Regions from separate parts of the Uliginosibacterium sp. H1 genome, predicted to be linked through region 1. Evidence: predicted binding sites of a transcription regulator. Region 1 holds the regulator's gene; each other region holds the start of a gene.
What was found. Region 1 encodes FliA, which starts transcription of late flagellar genes. Its sites were predicted from a motif close to CTAAAGTTNNNNNNNNNNNNGCCGNTA; they were not measured.
Positions count from the first base shown of each region.

Region 1 (6,861 bases):
CCGTCCGCCGGTGTGGATGAGCACGGACCTGCGCGATGGCAACCAGGCCCTGTTCGAGCCGATGGACATTCCGCGCAAGGCGCGGATGTTCGAGACGATCACGAAGATCGGCATCAAGGAAGTCGAAGTCGCGTTTCCGTCTGCCTCGCAGACCGACTTCGATTTCGTGCGCAAGCTCATCGAAGAGAAGCTGATCCCGGCCGACGTCACCGTCGAGGTACTCACCCAGGCGCGCGAGCACCTCATCCGCCGTACCTTTGAAAGCCTGCAGGGCGCCCGCCGCGCCATCGTGCACGTCTACAACGCGACCGCCCCGGTCTTCCGCAAGACCGTGTTCGGCGTCGATCGCGCTGGCTGCATCCAGATCGCCGTGGATTCCGCGAAGCTCATCCGCCAGCTCGCGGAAGATCACCCGGAGACCGAATGGGTGTTCCAGTACAGCCCGGAGGTCTTCAGCTCGACCGAACTCGATTTCGCACTGGACATCGTGGAACACGTCACCGAAGTGTGGGCCCCCACCAAGGATCGCCCGATGATCCTCAACCTGCCGGCCACCGTTGAATCGGCCACGCCGAATGTCTTCGCCGACCAGGTCGAGTGGATGTGCCGCCATCTGTCGCGTCGCGACGCGACCATCGTGTCGGTGCACCCGCACAACGACCGCGGCACCGCGGTGGCCGCTGCCGAGCTGGGCGTGATGGCCGGCGCGGATCGCGTCGAAGGCTGCCTGTTCGGCAATGGCGAGCGCACCGGCAACGTCGACCTCGTGACGCTCGCGCTCAACCTGTACACGCAGGGTGTGGACCCTGGCCTCGATTTCTCGCGCATCAACGACGTTGCGCGCGTGGTCGAGGAATGCACGCAGTTGCCCATCCACCCGCGTCACCCCTACGTCGGGGACCTGGTATTCACGGCCTTCTCCGGCTCCCACCAGGATGCGATCAAGAAAGGCTTCGCCGTCCAGGATCCCGACGGCGTGTGGGCGGTCCCGTATCTGCCCATCGATCCGAGCGACCTCGGCCGTACGTATGACTCGGTGATCCGGGTGAACAGCCAGTCCGGCAAGGGCGGCATCGCCTGGCTGCTGGAAACGGTGTATGGCCTCACCCTGCCGCGCCGCATGCAGGTGGAGTTTTCCGGCGAAGTGCAACGCGAGATGGACGCCACTGGCGCCGAGATGGAGGCGGCGGACCTGTGGAAGCTCTTCGAGCAGACCTACCTCAAGGCCGACCTGCCGATCACCCTGCTCTCCCACCACCTGGATGAATCGCGCGAGCGTCATGTCATCGAGCTGGATGTCATGCAGGACGGTTCGCCCAGGCGTCTTCGCGGTGAAGGCAATGGCCCGCTGGACGCAGCGCTGGCCGCGCTCGGCATCCAGGGCGTCAGCATCCACAGTTTCGAGGAGCACTCGCTGGGCCGCGGTGCGGACGCACGCGCGATCGCCTTCGTGGAGCTGTCCGGCGAACATTTCGCCAGCACGGTCTACGGTGCTGGCGCATCCACCAGCATCGTCGAAGCCTCGTTGCGCGCACTGATCTCGGCGTGCAACCGCGCGACGGTGCGGGCGGCAGCTGCGAAGCAGGCCTTGGTGAAATAACCAGCAAGCAGTGCCACACGGAAAGAGAAACGCCGGGAATTCCCCGGCGTTTCTCTTTCTTTCTGTGCAACCTCGTTGTCCTGGTGCTCAGGCCGTCGGTTTGATCGCCACCAGGTTGATCAGCGTTTCTTCACGCCTAGCCGGCGGCTGGATGCGGAACACCCTTTCGAGAATCCCCAGGTCTTCCCTGCTCCACCACAGGAAGGGATAGGACACGCGCTCGTCCGGCACGTCGAAGCCCGCCTGACGCACCATCGCCAGATATTCCTCCGCGGTCTTCTGCACCTCCATCGGATGACGGAACAGCAGGCGGATCATCCAGGAATGGATGTAGCGCTTCGTCGACTCGGCGAACAACAGCATGCCACCGGGTTTCAGCACGCGGAAGAACTCGCGGATCGCGGCGTCCTGATCGATCAGGTGGTGGAAAGTCTGGTGGCAGAACAACACGTCGACCGAGTCGTCCGGCAGCAGGATGCGCGAGCTGGAGCAACGCACGAACTCTGCGTCGACGCCGGCCGCCGCGACTTCGCGACCCGCGGCCTCGATCATCTCCGGGTCGATGTCCATGCCGATCAGTCGCTTCGGCGCAAAACGCTCGTGCAGCTTGGCCAGCGAACGGCCGTAGCCACAACCGACGTCGGCAACCACACCATAGCTCGGTTTGCGGTCGGGGATCAGGCGTTCCAGATCCTTGAACGCACGTTCCAGCACATGCACCGTCCATGTGGGCGTGCGCAGGAACCACTTGCCAAAGGCTGTTTCGGGAACGTGCGGATCGTTGAAGGCGGCCGCATCCGCCGGGCTGATCGGGGTGTTCATGCCGCGAGGATAGCAAGCCCCGGCATGCGCTGAGGAGCGCTCAGACGATATAGCCCTGTAACCGTGCTTCGATGATGCGCGGATTGTCGCCATGGCCGATGCCGACCAGGCCATCGACCAGCATCTCGCGCTGTGCAACCAGGCTGCCGATCACCGACTGCAGCTTCTTGGCCATCGGCAGGAAGACCAGGTTGGCGGCCCCCACGCCATAGATGGTCGCCACGAACGCGACAGCGATGCCAGCTCCCAGCTTGCTGGGGTCGGAAAGATTCTCCATCACGTGGATGAGGCCCATCACGGCGCCGATGATGCCGATGGTCGGAGAGTAGCCACCCGCCGCTTCCCAGATCTTCGCGGCGGATTTCATTTCCTTTTCCCACGCGCCGATCTCGACTTCCATCACGTCACGCAGACGCTCCGGCTCCACGCCGTCGACCAGCAGTTGCAGGCCTTTCTGCAGGAACGGATCGTTCATCCGGGGAATCTTGTTTTCCAGCGCCAGCAAGCCTTCCTTGCGGGCGGTGGCACTCCAGCTGACGATGTCCGCAATGAGGGTGGCCAGCGGTTGTGCCGGCGGCTTGAAGACCCAGCTCGACATGCGCACGCCGGTACGGAAGGTCTTCCACGGGCTTTGCAGCATGACGGCGCCGGTCGTGCCACCAATGACGATCAGGAATGCCGTCGGCTGGATCAGCGAGCCAAGGTGGCCGCCCTCCAGCAGCATGCCGACCAGGATGGCCAGCACGCCCAGCAACAGACCCGCTATCGAAATGAAATCCACCCGTGCGCTCTCCCCTCGCGGAACGGGCCGTCAGTTCGCGGTGGCCGCCTTGCGGCCACGCTTGTTGCCGTCATTCGGACGGGCATTGGAGATACGCGAGCGCAGGCGCGCAATTGCCTGGCTATGCAACTGGCAGACGCGGGACTCGGAGACGCCGAGCACTTCGCCGATCTCGCGCAGGTTGAGGTCTTCCTCGTAGTACAGGCCCATCACCATCTTCTCCCGCTCCGGCAGGTCTTCGATGGCATTGACCAGTGCGGTGCGCATATCATGGTCTTCCAGCAGGGACAGCGGATCGGCCGCTTCGCCGACGATATGCCGTTCGAGGAAATCGTCCTCTTCCTCATCGCTGAAGTCTTCGAAGTAGACCAGCTGGTAGCCGCGGGCCTCCTGCAGCATCTTCTGGTAATCCGGCAGGTTCATGCCCAGGCTCTCCGCCAGTTCCCGCTCGGTAGGCTGGCGGCCGTGCAGTTGCTCCAGGCTGTGCACCGCGGTTTCGATGCGTCGCATCTCGCGACGCAGGCTGCGCGGCAGCCAGTCGTTCTCGCGCAGGCCGTCGAGCATGGCGCCGCGGATACGCTGCACTGCGTAGGTTTCGAACTGCGCGCCCAGGCCTTCCTCATAGCGGCCGATGGCGTCCAGCAGACCCATCATGCCGTTCTGGATGATGTCCTCGACCTGCACGCTGGCGGGCAGCTTGGCCATCAGATGGTAGGCAATGCGCTTCACCAGTGGCGCATACCGCGTCACCAACTGGTCTTTGTCGAGCGTTCCGGCCGCGTTGTACATGGCGCTCTCTCTCATTTATCAGGTCGACCCGTGCCACAAAGCTTGTGAGTGCCATTGTGGGTCGCCCCTGCATTGCTTGCTGTGCGGAAAAACACCCGGCAAAGCCGTCTTATCGGCTGTTTGCCATCATCCGTCCGCGGTTTGACGCCAAGGCCTGCGGCGTCATCGTCTGTCTCTGCAGACGTTGCGTGAACCCTTCTTGTTCCCCGGAACCCGGCGGCAGTTGCATGGCACCGGCCAGACTGGTCACCGTCTGCACGTCAATGCCTAGCAGGCGCCATGCCACCGAGCGCAGGTTGGCGGTCAGTGCCTGGGTCTCCGGCGTCGGCGCTGCAGAGAGAGCCAGCCCGACGGACAGGCTATCGGCGCAGGCCACACATCTCTTTAGCGCAGCATAAGCTTCGGTATAGGCCCGTGCATTCGGGTCAACCACAAGCAATAGCCGGGGCGCGGCGGCAATCAGTGGCGATACGCCGAGAACATCGTGCGGACGCGCGTGGATCAGCCATTCATCGCAGTCATGCTGAAACTCGGCGAGCAGCGCCTGCGTGCGCTGGCGCAGCACGCGGTCCGCCAGATGCTGCGACAACCGTGCCACCGACAGCACGCTCAGTCCGGGATGGATTGCCACCCGGCAAGATTCGCCGGCAACGTGCCCTTCTGCCGCCTGCAGCAGGTCGAAGCGTGTCGATGCCCCGAGTGCCTCGCACAGGTTGCCGGCAGCCGGGGATTCGTCCAGCACCAGCGTGCGCACGCCTTCGGCGGACCTTGCATGCAGCTGTCGTGCAAGCCATGCAGTTGCCCCGTGGCCACAGGCCAGCGCCCCCAGCACCTCGGGCGGACGATGGTTGAACAGCCTGCGCAGGCCAGCGGCCTGGTCCTCGCTCGCAATCCTCATGCAGCCCCCCGTTGCTGCCGGTCACCCTGACGACGGTTGCGGCTGGCCATCAACATCGCGGCTGCGGCGTCGTCGAGCTTGTAGGGCGAATCGGCCGGGATCTCGCGCAGCGCGCGATGGATCAGGTAGGTGCGGTTGGGCAGGTGCAGATCTTCCGGCACGCGCTGTCCGTTGGCGACGTAGAAGACATCCAGCTCGTGGCGGGCGGCGACGTCGATCACGGGTGCCAGCGACACCGCCTCGTCCACCTTGCTGAGGATGCAGCCGGCCAGGTCCGGCCCTTCGTAGGCGCGCAGGACATCGTCCAGCGTCTCGCCACTGGCCGCAGCGTTCAGCAGCAACAGGCGGCGCACGCAACCGGCGGAGCGCAGCATCGCCGCCTGGTCGTCGACCATCTTGTCCCGCTGACCGACGCCGATGGTGTCGATCAGCACGATGTGCTTGTCGCGCAGGGATTGCAGCGTCTGGCGCAGGTCGGCCGCGTCACGCACGACATGCACCTGCACGCCGAGGATGCGACCGTAGATGCGCAGTTGTTCATGCGCGCCGATCCGGTAGCCGTCGGTGGTGATCAGCGCCAGCTTGTCCGCGCCGTGGCGCATCACGCAGCGCGCGGCCAGCTTGGCGGTGGTGGTGGTCTTGCCCACGCCGGTGGGGCCGACCAGGGCGTACACGCCGCCGCGGTCGATGATGTCGGCATCGTTGGACACGGCGCGCAGGCTGCGGTTGAGCGCCTGGCGGACCGCCTTGCGGGCCTCCGTCACCGGCACTTCGCCGGACAGCTGCTCGGTGATCTGGCGGGTGAGCTCCGGCGAGAAGCCGGCTTCCAGCAGTTCGCCCATCATCTGGGTGCGGGCCGGTGCGGTACGCGAGATCTCGCTCCACGCAAAGCCTGCGAGCTGACGCTCCAGCAGGCCTTTGATGGAGGACAGCTCGTCCATCAGCTGGGCGTTGGTGGCCTCCAGTGCCACGACCCGGGCCTGTTCGCGGGCTTGTTGCACCGGGTTCGGTGCTGACGTCGCAGGCGCCTCGGCGTGCGGCGGGATGGTGCGCAGGCCGGGAATCTGATGCTGTGCCCGCACGCGACGGAAATCCGGCTGCTCTTCTTCACGCTGGCGGGCCGCCTGCAGGCCACGCACCAGCGGGGAGTCACTCACGGCCTCGCCGGCACTGGCGGCGAGACCGCTGCGGAAAGTCTCGCGCTCGGCGTCATTGACCTTCTGCTCACGCGCCAGGCGGGCGATGTGCTGACCGAGCGTCACGGTGAAGTCGTCGCCGGACTCCACGGCAGGTGCCGGTGCCGGTGGCGGCGCGCGGCGTACCTGGGCAGCGGCCTGCGCGGCAGCCTGGGCCGCTGCGGCAGCAGCGTCGGCCTGGTGGCGAGCCTGCTTGACGGTGGCATTGAGCTCGCCCATCGCGTTGGCCGGCATGGCAACGATCTCCACGCCATCGTCCACAGCGCGGTTGGACAGCACGACGGCATCGGCCCCCAGCTCGGCCTTCACGCGGACCAGGGCTTCGCGGGCGGTTTTCGCGACGTAGCGCTTCACATTCACCATGTTTGCTTCTCCTTGACGCTACCCATCAACCACCGATGACTGCCGTGACGCGGATCATCCGCGACTCCGGCACTTCGGCGTGGGCAATCACTTTCATGCTGGGCACGGCACGGCGCAGGAAGCGCGCGAGCAGCCAGCGAAGATTGTTCGGTACCAACAGCACGGCCGGCAGGCCCAGGTCTTCCTGCTTCTGGGCCGCGGCAGCGGCCTCGCGCAGCAGCGTGTCGGCGAGACCCGGCTCGATGGCACCGCCTTCCGGGCCACCGCTCTGCATGGCGTGCTGCAGCACGCGCTCCAGGCCGGGGTCCAGCGCAATGACCTGCATGTCCGCACCACCCGGGAAGAGCTGCTGGACGATGGCACGACCCAGTGCCACGCGGACGCGGGCTGCGAGTTCGAGCGGCTCCTGCGT
Region 1 covers NZ_JAYXHR010000001.1:421,907-428,767, reverse strand. The annotation lists gene leuA (2-isopropylmalate synthase) at 1-1,600, shown strand, start outside; gene VVD47_RS01960 (class I SAM-dependent methyltransferase) at 1,688-2,422, opposite strand; gene VVD47_RS01955 (flagellar motor protein) at 2,463-3,203, opposite strand; gene VVD47_RS01950 (RNA polymerase sigma factor FliA) at 3,234-3,992, opposite strand; gene VVD47_RS01945 (MinD/ParA family ATP-binding protein) at 4,102-4,890, opposite strand; gene flhF (flagellar biosynthesis protein FlhF) at 4,887-6,449, opposite strand; gene flhA (flagellar biosynthesis protein FlhA) at 6,475-6,861, opposite strand, start outside.

Region 2 (6,861 bases), on a different contig from region 1:
ACGAGGAGGCCTTCGGACTGTCGACCCGGATGGTGACGCAACTGCTGTCCGGCCGCGCCGTGTACGAGCTCAATCGCGACTGGGACGTAGGCCTGCAACTCAGCCGCATGTTCTCGATGGGCAACCGGCAGAGCGAGACGGCGGCCGGTGCGGAGGTCGGCTATCTGATGAGCAAGGACATGTGGGTATCGGTCGGCTACAACTTCCTCGGCTTCCGCGACAGGGACCTGGTGGAGGATGACAGCAGCAACCGCGGCATATACCTGCGCCTGCGCTTCAAGTTCGACGAGGGGCTCTTCGAGGACATGACATCGCCATGAGCCAGGCCATGATCCAGACAATCCGCCACGCTCTTGCTTCCGTCCGGCGCCAGGCACGCCTCTTGTTGCTGGCATGCGGTCTGATGCTGTGGCTGGGCATCGGCGCCGGCCAGGCACTGGCGGCCTGCAACCAGGGCGCCTGCGTGTCCGCCGGACCGCGGCTGGCCAGCATCGACTCGACCCGCGGCGCCCTGCTCAACGCCCTGCTCGGCAGCCTGCTCAACAGCTCGGTCAACCTGTCGGCGGCGGACTGGACGGCAGTGGCGCAGACCAACGTGAAGCTGGGCCTCTTCCTGAATGCGCTGCAGGCGCAGACCAGCACCGCCAGCCACACCGCCGCACTGGGCGCCAGCACGACGCTGGCGAAGATACTGACCGCGGGCGCCACCGCCGCCACCGCCGACAACGCCACGGCGGCGGCGGCGCTGAACTCGCTGTCCGGGCAGGTCAATGCGCTGAGCGGCACGATCGCGGTCGGGCAGATGCTCAACGTCAGCCTGCCGACCGGCATGCTGGCCGACACGCGGGTCAACCTGCTGGATCTGGTCACCGGCAACATCCAGCTGCTCAACTACCAGAACATGCTGACCACGCCGGCGCCGATCAACCTGACGGGCACTGCGCTGGGCCTCTCCGGCATCCTCAACAGCGTGGCGCTGTACGCGCAGATCATCGAGCCGCCGGTGATGCGCTGTGGCGCCGCAGGGACGACGTTCCACACGGCCGCGGTGCGCATCAAGCTGAACATCGACCTGGTCGACGTGGCGCTCGACGTGTCATCGCTGATCGGCGTCGGCGGCGTGCTCGGCGCCAGTGCATCGCTCGCGCAGATCCAGCTCTACGTGGAAGTGGCGCGCGCCAACGGCACCATCAACACGCTCAACGCCTTGACCAATGCACTGAGCATCCAGGCCTCGCCCGGCGTCGCAGACATCTACCTCGGGCAGGTGTCCGACGCCGTGTTCGCCAGCGACACACCGCTGACGGCAGGGGTGGTGCAGTTCGCCAACATCGGCGCCCTTTCCGTCACCCTGCCAATCGTGGGAACCGTGAACCTCGCCATCCAGGCGAAGAGCAACGCGCACGGCAATTCATCCAGCACGGCGCTGAACTTCAACGGCCCGTGGCCGCAGACCCAGACGGCCAGTACATCGGCATTCTTCGTCTCCAACCTGCTCAGTTCCCTGCTCACCAACCTGCAGTTGCAACTGTCGCCCACGCTGGCCATCGACGCCTTGCTGCTGGCGCCGCTCAAGCCGATCCTGGTCACCGTGCTCAACGGGCCACTGGGCACCTTGCTGAGCAGCCTGGTCGACCCGCTGCTGGGTCTGCTCGGCGTGCAGCTCGGCCAGATGCAGGTGACGGTCACCGGCGCCAGCTACGCCTGCACCCTGTCCGGCTACGCCTACAACGATGCCAATCACAGCGCGGCCCGCGACGGCGGCGAGGCGGGCTGTGGCCAGCCCCTGTGGGCCAAGCTTGTCCCCGCCGCCTCACCCTCCGGCCCGGCGCTGGAGGCGGTGAGCGTGGATGCCGGCAGCGGGCTCTACAGCTTCGCGACCGTCGTCATGGGCAGCTACAACGTGGTGCTCGACACCAACGCCACGCTGGCAGACGTGACGCCGGGCAACCCGGCCGGCTGGCTGGGCACCGAGGCACCGACCGGCATCCGCGGCGTCACCCTGGGGGCGGCCGACCTGCCGGTCCAGAACTTCGGCCTGTTCAACGGCAGCCGGCTCAGCGGCACGGTGTTCAAGGACAACGGCAGCGGTGGCGGCACCGCCAACAACGGCGTGCGCGAGGCCGGCGAAAGCCTGCTTGCCGGGGTGGCCCTGCGCGCGACCGACAACGCGGGCACGACGACGCATGACAGCAGCACCAGCGATGCCGGCGGCAGCTTCACCCTGTGGATTCCGGCCAGCGCTGGCGCCGGCGTGGTGAAGATCGTGGAGACCAACCTGCCCTCCTACACCTCGGTGGGTGGTTCGGCGGGCAACACGGGCGGCAGCTATGCGATTGCGCAGGACACGCTGAGCTTCACCCACAGCGTGGGCAGCCTGTACAGCGGCGTGCTGTTTGCCGATGTGCCGGCGAACGTCTTCAACGAGGACAACCAGCAGACCATCCTGCCCGGCGCGGTGGCCTCCCACCCGCATGACTTCATCGCGGGTTCCGCCGGCCAGGTGAGCCTGAACCTGACTGGCACGGCAACCCCGGCGGGCAGCTGGACGGGCGTGCTGTTCCGCGACAGCAATTGCAACGCCACGCTGGACGCCGGCGAACCGCAGGTCAGTGCCCCCATCGCGGTGGTGGCCGACCAGCGCCTGTGCTTCATCGTGCGGGCCACGGCGCCGACCAACGCGCCCTACAACGCGCAGTACGCCCAGACCCTGGCCGCCAGCTTCAGCTATGCCAACAGCGCGCTGAGCTGGAGCGGCAGCCGCCAGGACCTGACCTTCGTCGGCAATGCCAGCGACGCCGGACTGGTGCTGATCAAGAGCGTCGACAAGGCCACGGCGCAGCCCGGTGAAACACTGGTGTATGTGATCCGCTACGAGAACCGCAGCTCCGGCGTGCTGGGCAACCTGAAGCTGTACGACGCCACCCCCGCCTACACCGTCTTCGCGGCGGCCAGTTGCGGCACGGTGCCCAGCGGCATCAGCAATTGCCAGGTGACGGCCCAGCCTGCCGTCGGTGCCCGTGGTGCGGTGAACTGGACGCTGACCGGCAGCTTGTCGCCAGGGCTGTTCGGCACCGTGACCTACAGCGTAGTCGTGCAGTAGGCGGCTCCATCATGCTGCCGGCCTGCACGACAGCAGCCCGCGCGAAACGCATGCCCCGAAAACAGGAAAGGGTGGCCGAGGCCACCCTTTCCGGGACATCCATGAAACGCCTCAGGCGTGCGCGCTGCGTCCTGCGGTAGCGCGCGTGCGGCGGGCCGGCTTGCGGCGCACGGCCCCCGGGTCGAACTCGCCATCCAGTTCCTTCAACGCGTCCTTGCGGGCCTTCAGTGCCATCTTGAAGGCGCCGTCCTCACCGTACTTCTTCACGGAGAACTTGACGCGCTTGCGACGGCCATCCGGCAGCGGCCAGGAGGCCACCCAGAACCAGCGTTGCTTGTCCTCGGGCAGGTCACGGGTTTCCGATGCGCAGTAGCGGCACACGCCCACCACGCCGGAACGGTTGTTCTTCTTCACGATGTTCGAGTACTCGCGCATCGAGAAGGGCGGATTCTTGTTGATGATCTCGTCACGGAAGGACTTGGCCGCGACGAACGACTTCTGCTTGCCTCCGTAAACCCCGTCGGAAAAATGCTTCCGGTGAATCACCCCGCGACGCTGAATCGTGACCAGCCACCCGTGGGTGCGGCTCACTTCATTGTCTACTCGGCTGATTCCATAAACACTGCCTCGGCTCACGACAGTCCTCCTGCGACATTAGGTTGAGGGCGGCGATAGAGCAGTTTTCGACCGGAATTCACAAAACTTTAGGCTTCGTACCAAAGGCGGTCGGGCGGCATGCACCTTTCGGCATAGGGGCCACCCCTCATCCGGCCTGCCTTGCAAGGGGCCGTCCCCCCGTCTGGCGCTCAAGCTTCCGGCAATCCGGACGGTATTGCCTGCAAGACCTTGGCTTCCACGAAGGTCAGCAGGAGAAACGCATGAAGATCACCGAATCGGCGCTGCAGACTGCCAGCAGTGCCTTGCAATACCAGCGCCGCCAGCAGCGGGAAGCGCTGGAAATCGAAGTCCGCCTGCCCGAACCGGCAGAACAGGTGCGCCTGTCGGACGCCGCCCTGAGCGCCAGTGGCAGTTCGGCCGTGGGCGCCACCGACGAATCCGGCGAGACCATGGACCCACGCCTGGAGATGCTGATCCGCATCGTCGAGGCACTGACCGGCCGCAAGGTCCGGTTCTACGGCGAATCACCCGAGGAGGCCGGCAAGGCCGTGGAGACCAGCGTCTCCGGCAAGGCAGACGCCCCCGCACCGGCTGAGCGTGCGCGCCCGCCCGCAGCGGAGATCACCGTGCGCTACGACTACCACGAGGTGCGCGAGGAGGCGGAGATCGCCAGCTACAGCGCGCGCGGCCAGGTGACGACGGCCGACGGTCGCCGTATCGACTTCGCGCTCGACCTGGAGATGGCCCGTTACGAACGCGAGGAAAGCAGCATCTCGGTGGAGATCGGCACGCCCCGCAAGAAAGACCCGCTGGTACTGAACCTGACCAGCGACCGGGTGCGCCTGGAAGCCGGCCGTTTCGACTTCGACCTCGACGCCGATGGCGAAACCGACTCCATCGCGCGCCTCGGCAGCGGCAGCGCCTTCCTGGCGCTGGACCGCAACGCCAACGGCCAGGTGGACAACGGCCGCGAACTGTTCGGCGCCCTGAGCGGCGACGGCTTCGCCGACCTGGCAGCGCTGGATGACGATGGCAACGGCTGGATCGACGAGAGCGACGCCGCCTTTACGCAGTTGCGCCTGTGGCGCGCCGGCGAGCAGATGGTGTCACTCGCCGAGGCCGGCGTCGGCGCCATCGCGCTGGACCGCCGCGCCACGCCCTTCACGCTGAAGGACAGCAACGGCGCCATCGCCGGCGAAGTGCGCACCACCGGCGTCTTCCTAAACGAAGACGGCAGCGTGGGCACAGTGCAGCAGATCGATCTGGTGGTGTAGCGGGACAGTGGTGGGTTGCTTCGCGAACCCACCCTACGAAGAAGCCCACAACTCAACACGCTTGAGCTCAGATTGGCGCGAAAATCGTAGCGAGCGGGCCGAGGTTGGAACGAGGAGCGGAGACGTACGAACAGTACGTTGAGCACCGGAGTTCCAAGATCGGTTCGCGCAGTAGATTTGCGCGCAAAGCTCAGGAGTCGAGGAGTTGGAGTTCCATGCCGAACGCGGTGATGTTCGCCGCCCTCGCCGCCGTCGCCCCGCCCTTGGACAAGGCGGTTTCGGTTTGCGCCAGCCGCCGGACCAGTGAGGTCACCAGCCGCTTCTGGAAGTGCTCCGAGCATTCTTCCGAAGCCAGCGCCAGCGCCGCGGGCGAAACTTCCAGGTAACGCACCGGGCTCAGGCTCACCACGGTGGCGTGCTGTTTGTGGTCCACCTGGTCCATGTAGGCCGACTCGCCGAAGGTGTCGCCCGGACCCAGGATGACCACCTGCCGGCCACCGATGGACACCTCGACCTGGCCCTCCAGGATGATGCCGAAGCGCTGGTCGGTACCGCCCTCCTTCACCAGCTGGGTCAGCGGCTCGACGACGCGCCACTGCGAGAAGCGCACCACTTCCCAGATCTCGATGTCCTCGAACTCGGTGAAGAACTGCAGCTTGCGGATCTGGCCGAAGCGCGAGCTGTCGGGCACGCGCTCGTTCTCGTCATAGATCTTGAACTGGACCGAGGTGATGTCCTTGGCGAACTCGGCGCCGTTCTTGTAGCGGGAGTAGAGGTCCTTTTCCAGCGCCTTGCGGATCACCACGTCCATCGCTTCCGGCACGTCCGGGTTCAGCTGCGAGGCCGACGGCGGGTCGGTGTTGATGATCTTGTACACCAGCTGCGCCGGGTTCTTGGCGCGGAACGGCAGGCGCCCGGTCAGCATGTGGAACAGCACCACGCCCAGCGAATACAGGTCGGTCTTCTGGTTGAGCGGGTAGCTCTTGATCTGCTCGGGCGACATGTAGGCCGGCGAGCCCACCCCCATGATGAAGGTGGAGTCCATGTCGCTTTTCTTGTGGACGTTCATCGCGAGGCCGAAGTCCGTGATCTTCACGTTGTCGTTCTCGTCGATCAGGATATTGGCCGGCTTGATGTCGCGGTGGACGATGCCCTGGCGGTAGGCGTGGTCCAGCGCCATGGCCACCTTGAAGACGATGCTGGCGCTGCGATGCACGGGCAGCAGCTTCTCGTAGCTGCAGAAATCCTCCAGCGTCTTGCCGGGGAAATACTCCATGACGATGTAGGACTCTTCCTCGCCGATCACCGCCTCGAAGATCTTGATGATGTTCGGGTGCTCGAGCTTGCGCGCCACCGACTCCTCGGCCCGCAACAGCTTGAGCAGGCGGCGGTTCCACTTGGCTTCGTCCTTGCTGCGGTCGCGGAAGGAGATGTGCTTGAGCGCCACCGGCTCGGGATAGAACGGATTCTCCGCGAGGTAGACGGTTGCGGTCGCGCCGCGGCCGATCTCGCGGATGATCTTGTACTTGCCTATGCGCTCTGGTTGGTCGGGCATGTTCCGCGGAGGGCAAACAATGGGGCGGGAAATATGGCAAACAATGTGTCCAGACGATAACCCATCTTAACGCCCGCTGGCGCGGGTTCCGTAGGGATTGCGCGCCGGTGGACTGACAAACGGCGGGATTTTTGCGTAAAGGCTCTTGAAATACATTGCCACGCCCCCAGTTGACCCCGGATTCCCTTGAAAACCGGAGCCTTTCCCCATGCAGGAAAACCCGTCCACCCAGGAAAACTTGGGCACTGCCACCCCGGACACTGAGGCAAGCAATTCCGCCAGCGCCGCGTCCGCACAGGAGGCCGACACCC
Region 2 covers NZ_JAYXHR010000003.1:356,317-363,177, reverse strand. The annotation lists gene VVD47_RS18300 (porin) at 1-320, shown strand, start outside; gene VVD47_RS18295 (hypothetical protein) at 329-3,103, shown strand; gene VVD47_RS18290 (AP2 domain-containing protein) at 3,215-3,694, opposite strand; gene VVD47_RS18285 (VCBS repeat-containing protein) at 3,982-4,995, shown strand; gene VVD47_RS18280 (serine/threonine-protein kinase) at 5,186-6,550, opposite strand; gene grpE (nucleotide exchange factor GrpE) at 6,759-6,861, shown strand, end outside.
Region 2: VVD47_RS18290 (AP2 domain-containing protein) is a predicted target of FliA. The motif match lies at 3,785-3,811, and genes of this name have one in related genera.

Region 3 (6,861 bases), 710 kb from region 1:
TCTGCAGCTGCGTGGTCAGCAGCTTGAGGAAGCGCGACTGCGTATCCAGGTCTGCCTTCTCGTTGAGCGCCTTGCTGCGGCTCAGCGAGTTGAGGATGTCCTGCGAACTGGTGGCGCTGTTGACGGTACTCATGGTGGTTCTCCGGGGACTGCTCAGCCTTGGCCGATCGTGAGCGTGCGCTGCATCAGCACACGGGCGGTGTTCATCATCTCGACGTTGGTCTGGTAGGAGCGGGAGGCGGAAATCATGTTCACCATCTCCTCCACCACGTCGACGTTGGGCATCTCCACGTAGCCTTCTTCATTGGCTGCCGGGTTGCTCGGGTCGTAGGTCAGGCGCATCGGCGCCGCGCTTTCCACGACCTGCTGCACGCGCACGCCTTGGGATTGCGGGCCGCCCATCTGCACGGTCTCGAACACCACCTGCTTGGCGCGGTACGGCGTGCCGTCTGCGCTGGTGATGCTGTCGGCATTGGCCATGTTGCTGGCCGTGGTGTTCAGGCGTACCGACTGGGCGTTGAGCGCCGAGCCGGCAATCTGGAAGACGCTGAGCATGCTCATGGCGGCGCCCCTTACTGACCTTGCACCGCCTGCTGCATGGTGCGCAGCAGGCCGTTGATGAAGGTGACGCTGGCTTCGTAGTGCAGTGCGTTCTCGGCGAAGGCGGCGCGCTCGGTGTCCAGATGCACGGTGTTGCCGTCGACGGACGACTGTTGTTCGTTGCGGTACAGGGTGTAGGCCGGCAGCATGCCGTCGCCGCGACCTTCCAGATGGCGGCTCTTGGTGGTCGACAGCGCCAGCGGGCCACCCATGCGGCCGGACACCGCACCGCTGAGCGCGGCCTTGAAGTCCATGTCGCGGGCCTTGTAGTGCGGCGTGTCGGCGTTGGCGATATTGGAGGCCAGAACTTCCTGGCGCTGGGCGCGCAGGTTCAGCGAGTTCTGGTGGAAGCGCATGTTGGCGTCGGTCTGGATGTTCATCTCGTGCTCTCCGTCGGTGTGGCTGCGCGGTTCCATGCTGGTCTGCTCCGGTGGCGGCACCCCTGTGCTCGCTCGGCATCCCTATCGCAGCTTCCGTGCCAGCATCCTAAGCACCTGATTTACCGGGCAAGACGGTAAAAAGACGGCAAAACACCGGGCAAACCGGCAGGGCCGACGAGTGGCGGCCGGCAAGCTTTGCCGCCCTGCCGGCAGCGGCGGCAAACCCGCCTGCGCACAGCCTCCGGAATAGCCGCGATTCGCCGGGCGTACTCGCGCTTTTGATCAGGCGCATCACGTGCTTACATCGCTGCCATGAAGCCCGCTGCCCTCCTGAAACACCTGCCCGGCCTCCTGCTCTGCCTGTCCGTCCTGGTTGGCGCCAGCCCGGCCAGCGCCGCCCCGCAGGACCCTGCAGCCATCCGCGTGGCGGTGGAGGGTTTCCTGCGATCGCAGACAGCCGGGCAGCCCGGCAAGCTCAGCATTTCCGTCAGCACGCCGGCGGCCAGTGCCAGCCGCCCGGCCTGCCAGCAGCTGGAACCCTGGCTGCCGCGTGGTCAGCAGCTCCGCGGGGCGCTGAGCGTGGGGGTGCGCTGCGCGGCGGGTGCCAACTGGTCGCTGTTCGTTGCGGCAGAAGTGAAGTTCAACGGGGACTGGGTGGTGCTGAGCCGGCCGGTTTCGGCCGGGCAGAGCCTCACGGAGGAAGACCTCACCTTGAGCAGCGGCGAACTGTCGGCCCAGCCCGAGGATGTGATCCTGGACCCGAGCCACGCCCTGGGTCACCGCATGCGTCAGGCCCTGCCTGCGGGTGCGACGCTACGTGCCGCCAATCTGCGGCGGGAGGCCGCCGTCCAGGCGGGCCAGACCGTCAGGCTGACCACCCGGGGCAATGGCTTCTCGGTCAGTAACGAAGGTCGCGCCATGAACAATGCCGAACGCGGGCAGAACGTCCGTGTACGTCTGGCAAATGGCCGCATCGTGAGTGGTATCGCGCAGGAAACAGGCGTCGTGGAGGTGCCCTGAGCGCCCACCGGCGCGTCCCAGACCCTTGGGCAGGCTTCACGGACCGCCCGTCAAAACCCCTCAAGCCCTTACTCATCAGGCCGTTAAGAGGCATGTGAGCAACTGCTGCATCGCCGGAAAAGAGGTTAAAGTTCCGTGCGTTTGTGCCGTTAAGCTCGCCAAGGCATCCGGACAAACCCGCACACCCGCGAGAAGATCCGGAGCACTTGTTCCTTGAGTAGAAGGGAAACGCCGTGAAAATCGATAACACACTCAAACCGGTCAGCACGTCTGGCAGCGACAACAAGTCGCGTGTCGGCCGTGAAGCGCCCGCCGAAACGACGAGCAGCGAGTCCAAGGTCGAGCTGTCGTCCCGTCTGGCCCAACTCGACTCCGTGCTGAACAACAGCCCGGTGGTCGACAGCGGCAAGGTGGAAGAGATCAAGCAAGCCATCACCGAGGGCCGCTTCAAGGTCAATCCGGAGAAGGTGGCCGATGGCCTGATCGACAGCGTGCGCCAGATGCTGGCTGCGCAACCACGTACCGCGTGACCGTCAACGACCGCGCCATTCTTCGCCAGCGCCTCATAGCCCTGCTCGACGCGGAGCGCGTGCAGGTGGAGGCGTTCGTCACCTTGCTGGAAGAAGAACGCACGGTCCTTGGCCAACGCGAAGTGGAGCCGCTGTTCGGCATTGCCGAACGCAAGACTGCGTTGGCCCGCACCCTGCAGCAGTTCGCCGACAACCGCGCGGCCCTGCTGGCCCAGGCCGGGCAACAATCCAGCCGCGAGGGCATCGAAGCCCTGCTGGCCAATGCCGCCCATCCTTCCTGGCAGGCCTATCTTGCCCAGGTGAAGCTGGCGCGCGACCTGAATGCCGACAACGGCATCCGCATCACCGAACAGCTGTCGAGCAACCACCAGGCGCTCGCCATGCTGATGTCGCTGTCCGACCGCCCCACCACCTACGGCCCCGACGGCCAGACCTCGACCCGCCCCGGCTCACGCCTGTTCGGCAGCGTCTAACGCGCGCCTCCCCCGCGCAATAGCGCCTCGGGGCTTCTGCGGAACGCCTTGCCATAGACCTGCCCCGTCCGTCCGCGCGACATCGTCGGCCGGGATCTGCAGGAATTGCCTGGGGAAACTCCTCTGTAAAGATCCCGGCGGCCACTCTCGCAGCGGCGCACCGGAACTCCGTTCACTGCCCGCCTATCGGTCGCGCGCCTACTGGCGGTTCGATCTGTACGCCTTCCGGCGTCCCCAGGGCGCCGTCGACGCTGCGTGTCGTCATAGGCGTGGACGGGGTGCTGGCCGGCTCTTCCGCCAGCATCGACTCGACGAGGATGGTCACCCGCCGGTTGCGGGCACGGCCGTCCGCCGTGCCGTTGTCGGCGATCGGACGCTGGTCGCCATAACCCGCCGCGGTCAGCCGCGCGGGGTTCACGCCGCTGTCCACGAACAGGCGCACCACCGACGAGGCACGCACTGCCGAGAGCTCCCAGTTGGAGGGGAACAGGGCATTGCTGATCGGCAGGTTGTCGGTGTGGCCTTCGATGACGATCGGGAACTCTCCGGCAGCCACCACCTCGGCCACCGCCCGCAGCGCGCGTACCGCATCCGGCCCCAGCAAGGCTTCGGCGGGGCGGAACAGCACGCTGGCGTTGATTTCCACCGAGATGCCGCGTGCGCCTTCGCTGACCCGCACCTGTCCACCGCTCACCAAGGGCGCCAGCACGCGGCGGATCTCTTCGGCCATGCTGCGCATGCGCTGCCGGTGCTTCTCCCGGCGGGCCTCTTCCTCCGGATTGGGCGGCGGCTTCGCGACCACCACGGGTACCGGCGAACCAGCGTCGCGCGGCGGCGACACCACGGTTGCGCCCTCGACGTTCACCGTGCTGCGGAAGGCCTGCACCAGCGAATCGGACAGCACGCGGTACTTACCTTCGTTGACCGAACTGATGGCATACATCACGACAAAAAATGCGAACAGCAGGGTGATGAAGTCGGCGTACGAGACCAGCCAGCGCTCGTGATTCTCGTGCTCTTCCTCATGCTGGCGACGCGCCATCGGATGCTCCGCGAAGATTGCAGACAGAGGGGTGTCGTACCCCGGCGGTAAACCTTGTTTACGGCGAATGCCCCGGCACCTGAACACTCGCAAGGCGGGCGACCGGGCAGCACGCCGCCACACTCAAGAACAGCGCCCCCGCTGCCGATAGCAAGCAGGACGGAAACGAAGGGTCCGCAACACTCTTCGGAAGATTGTCACCTCCCGACAGCGCCACGCAAAGCTCCACGCACAGTCCCCGTTTCAGCAAGGATCTTTCACCATGTTCTCTCGCGTCTTCAGCAGCATGCGCAACCAGCTTCTGTTCGTCTGCGGGGTCGGTACGCTGTGCGTGCTGGCCGCCTCGATCGCAGGCCTCCAGATGCAGTGGTCGGCGGTGCAGGCGCTGGCTGCCGAGCTCAGCAAGACACAAGGCAATGCCGCGACCGCGGAAATCCTGGCCTCGGCCAACACGGCCATCTGGACGACCCTCAGCCTGATGGGCACGGCCTGCCTGGTGGCACTGGGCCTGTTCCTGTGGCTGCTCAACAACCGGCTTGTGCGCAGCACCCGCGCGCTGGCCGACGATCTCCGGCGCCTGGCCGCGGGCGATTTCAGCCAGGCGGTCCACCCGCAGCAGACGGTGGAACTGGGCCAGGTTGCCGATTCGGCTGAAACCATCCGCAAGGATCTCGGCGCATTGATCGGACAGATCCGCGAAGGTGCGGTGACCCTCAAGCAAGGGGTGGATGCGGTGGCCGACGACGTGGCCAAGGTGTCCGACTCGTCGTTCGAGCAATCTGAGGCAGCCTCGTCCACCGCCGTGTCGATGGAGGAAGTATCGCAGGCGATGCAGACCATCACCGAGAACGCCGACAACGCCAACCGGCTGTCGCACGACAGCCTGGAACAGTCGCGCGGCGTGCGCAGCAAGCTGGAAGACGTCAAGCGCGTGGTGGACGAAGCCGCGCTGGTGATCCAGCGCGTCGCCGCCGCCTCGCAGGAATCGGTCACCAGCATGCAGCGCATCAGCAACATGACCCGCCAGGTGCGGGAGATCGCCGACCAGACCAACTTGCTGGCCCTGAATGCCGCCATCGAAGCCGCCCGCGCTGGCGAGGCCGGCCGTGGCTTTGCCGTGGTGGCCGATGAAGTGCGCAAGCTGGCGGAGAAATCGGGCCAGTCGGCGACCGAGATCGATGGCATCACCGCCACCCTGAACGCCCAGGCAGTGGATCTGGAGAGCGCGGTGGCACATGGCCTGTCGACCATCCAGGACAGCAGCGCCGGCATGGACAACACGGTGGCTGCGCTGAGCAGCGCCAACGACGCCGTGGCCCGCGCCACCGACGAGCTGGACCAGATTGCCACCGCCGTACGCGAGCAGAACCGCTCCAACGGGGAGATCGCCCGCAACATCGAGCGCATCGCCCGCATGGTCGAGAACAACAACGACACGGTGACCAGCATGAGCCTGTCGGCCGAGAAGCTCCACGCGTTCGCCACGCGCATGAACAGCACGGTGACGACCTTCCGGCTGTAGCCGCACGTCATGAACGGATCCATGAACGAAGCACGATGAACGCATGTGACAGGCCGGGGCAACCCGGCCTTTTGCATGGTGGGCAGGATGATATTGGCCCGCCCGCTTTGCCTGGACCCGGGCTTGTGCCAGAGTCCGTCCTCGAACGGCCCGGCATCGCAAGACAAGTGCATGCCCGGCCGAGCGATCCGCTCCGTCGTCAGGCGTAAGGCGGAACCCCGCATGCCTCACCCACACAAAGGAACCCCATGAGAACAGAAGACTTCGGCAAGCTCGTGCTGCGCCTCACCATCGGCATCCTCATGCTGCTGCACGGCATCGGCAAACTCGGCGGCAGCATCGGCTTCATCGAAGCGGCGCTGGTCAAGGCCGGCCTGCCGGGCTTCATTGCCTACGGGGTGTATATCGGAGAGATCCTCGCGCCCGTCCTGCTGATCGTCGGCTACTGGACGCGCCCCGCCGCCCTGATCGTGGTCGTCAACATGGTGTTCGCCATCGTACTGATGCACATGAACGAGCTTCTCTCGCTCACCGGCAAAGGCGCCTGGGCGCTGGAGCTGCAGGGCCTGTTCCTCTTCGGCGCGCTGGCCGTCGCCCTGCTCGGCGCGGGCCGCATCAGCCTGGGTGGCCGCTTCAACTGAGGCCTGCCCTGTTCGCCCCCGGAACGGCTCGCGGTCTGCGGGCCGTTCTTGTTTGCGGGTATCGGTGAAGCGCCAGCCTGATCTAGCATAGGGCCGAACCCTGCCGTCCTTTCCGCGACCTTCCGCCCTCTCCTCCCGCATGGAGCATGACCATGAGCCAGCCCCTTCTCATCCTCGGCATCGCCGGCAGCCTGCGCCGCCAGTCACTCAACCTCGGCCTGCTGCAGGCCGCCCAGGAACTGGCCCCGGCCAGCGTGCGCATCGAGATCGCCACGCTGCACGACATCCCACCCTACAACGCCGATGACGACGGCAAAAGCCACGCCGGCGTCGACGCCTTCAAGCAGCGCATCCTCGCCGCCGACGCGGTGCTGTTCGCGACGCCGGAGTACAACCATTCGATCCCCGGCGTCCTGAAGAACGCCATCGACCACGCCTCCCGCCCTTCCGGCGCAAACGCGTGGGCGGGCAAGCCGGCGGCCGTGATGGGCGCATCGCCCGGCCAGTTCGGCACGGCACGCTCGCAGTACGAATTGCGCAAGGTGCTGGCCGCCGTCGGCATGCTGGTGATGAGTGCACCCGAAGTGATGGTGACGCTGGCACAGGGCAAGTTCGACGAACAAGGGGCGCTCACCGACGAGAAGACCCGCGCC
Region 3 covers NZ_JAYXHR010000001.1:1,136,155-1,143,015, forward strand. The annotation lists gene VVD47_RS05215 (flagellar hook assembly protein FlgD) at 1-133, opposite strand, end outside; gene flgC (flagellar basal body rod protein FlgC) at 154-561, opposite strand; gene flgB (flagellar basal body rod protein FlgB) at 573-980, opposite strand; gene flgA (flagellar basal body P-ring formation chaperone FlgA) at 1,293-2,000, shown strand; gene flgM (flagellar biosynthesis anti-sigma factor FlgM) at 2,234-2,530, shown strand; gene VVD47_RS05240 (flagella synthesis protein FlgN) at 2,527-3,003, shown strand; gene motD (flagellar motor protein MotD) at 3,176-4,045, opposite strand; gene VVD47_RS05250 (methyl-accepting chemotaxis protein) at 4,308-5,567, shown strand; gene VVD47_RS05255 (DoxX family protein) at 5,816-6,208, shown strand; gene VVD47_RS05260 (NADPH-dependent FMN reductase) at 6,361-6,861, shown strand, end outside.
Region 3: flgM (flagellar biosynthesis anti-sigma factor FlgM) is a predicted target of FliA. The motif match lies at 2,126-2,152, and genes of this name have one in related genera.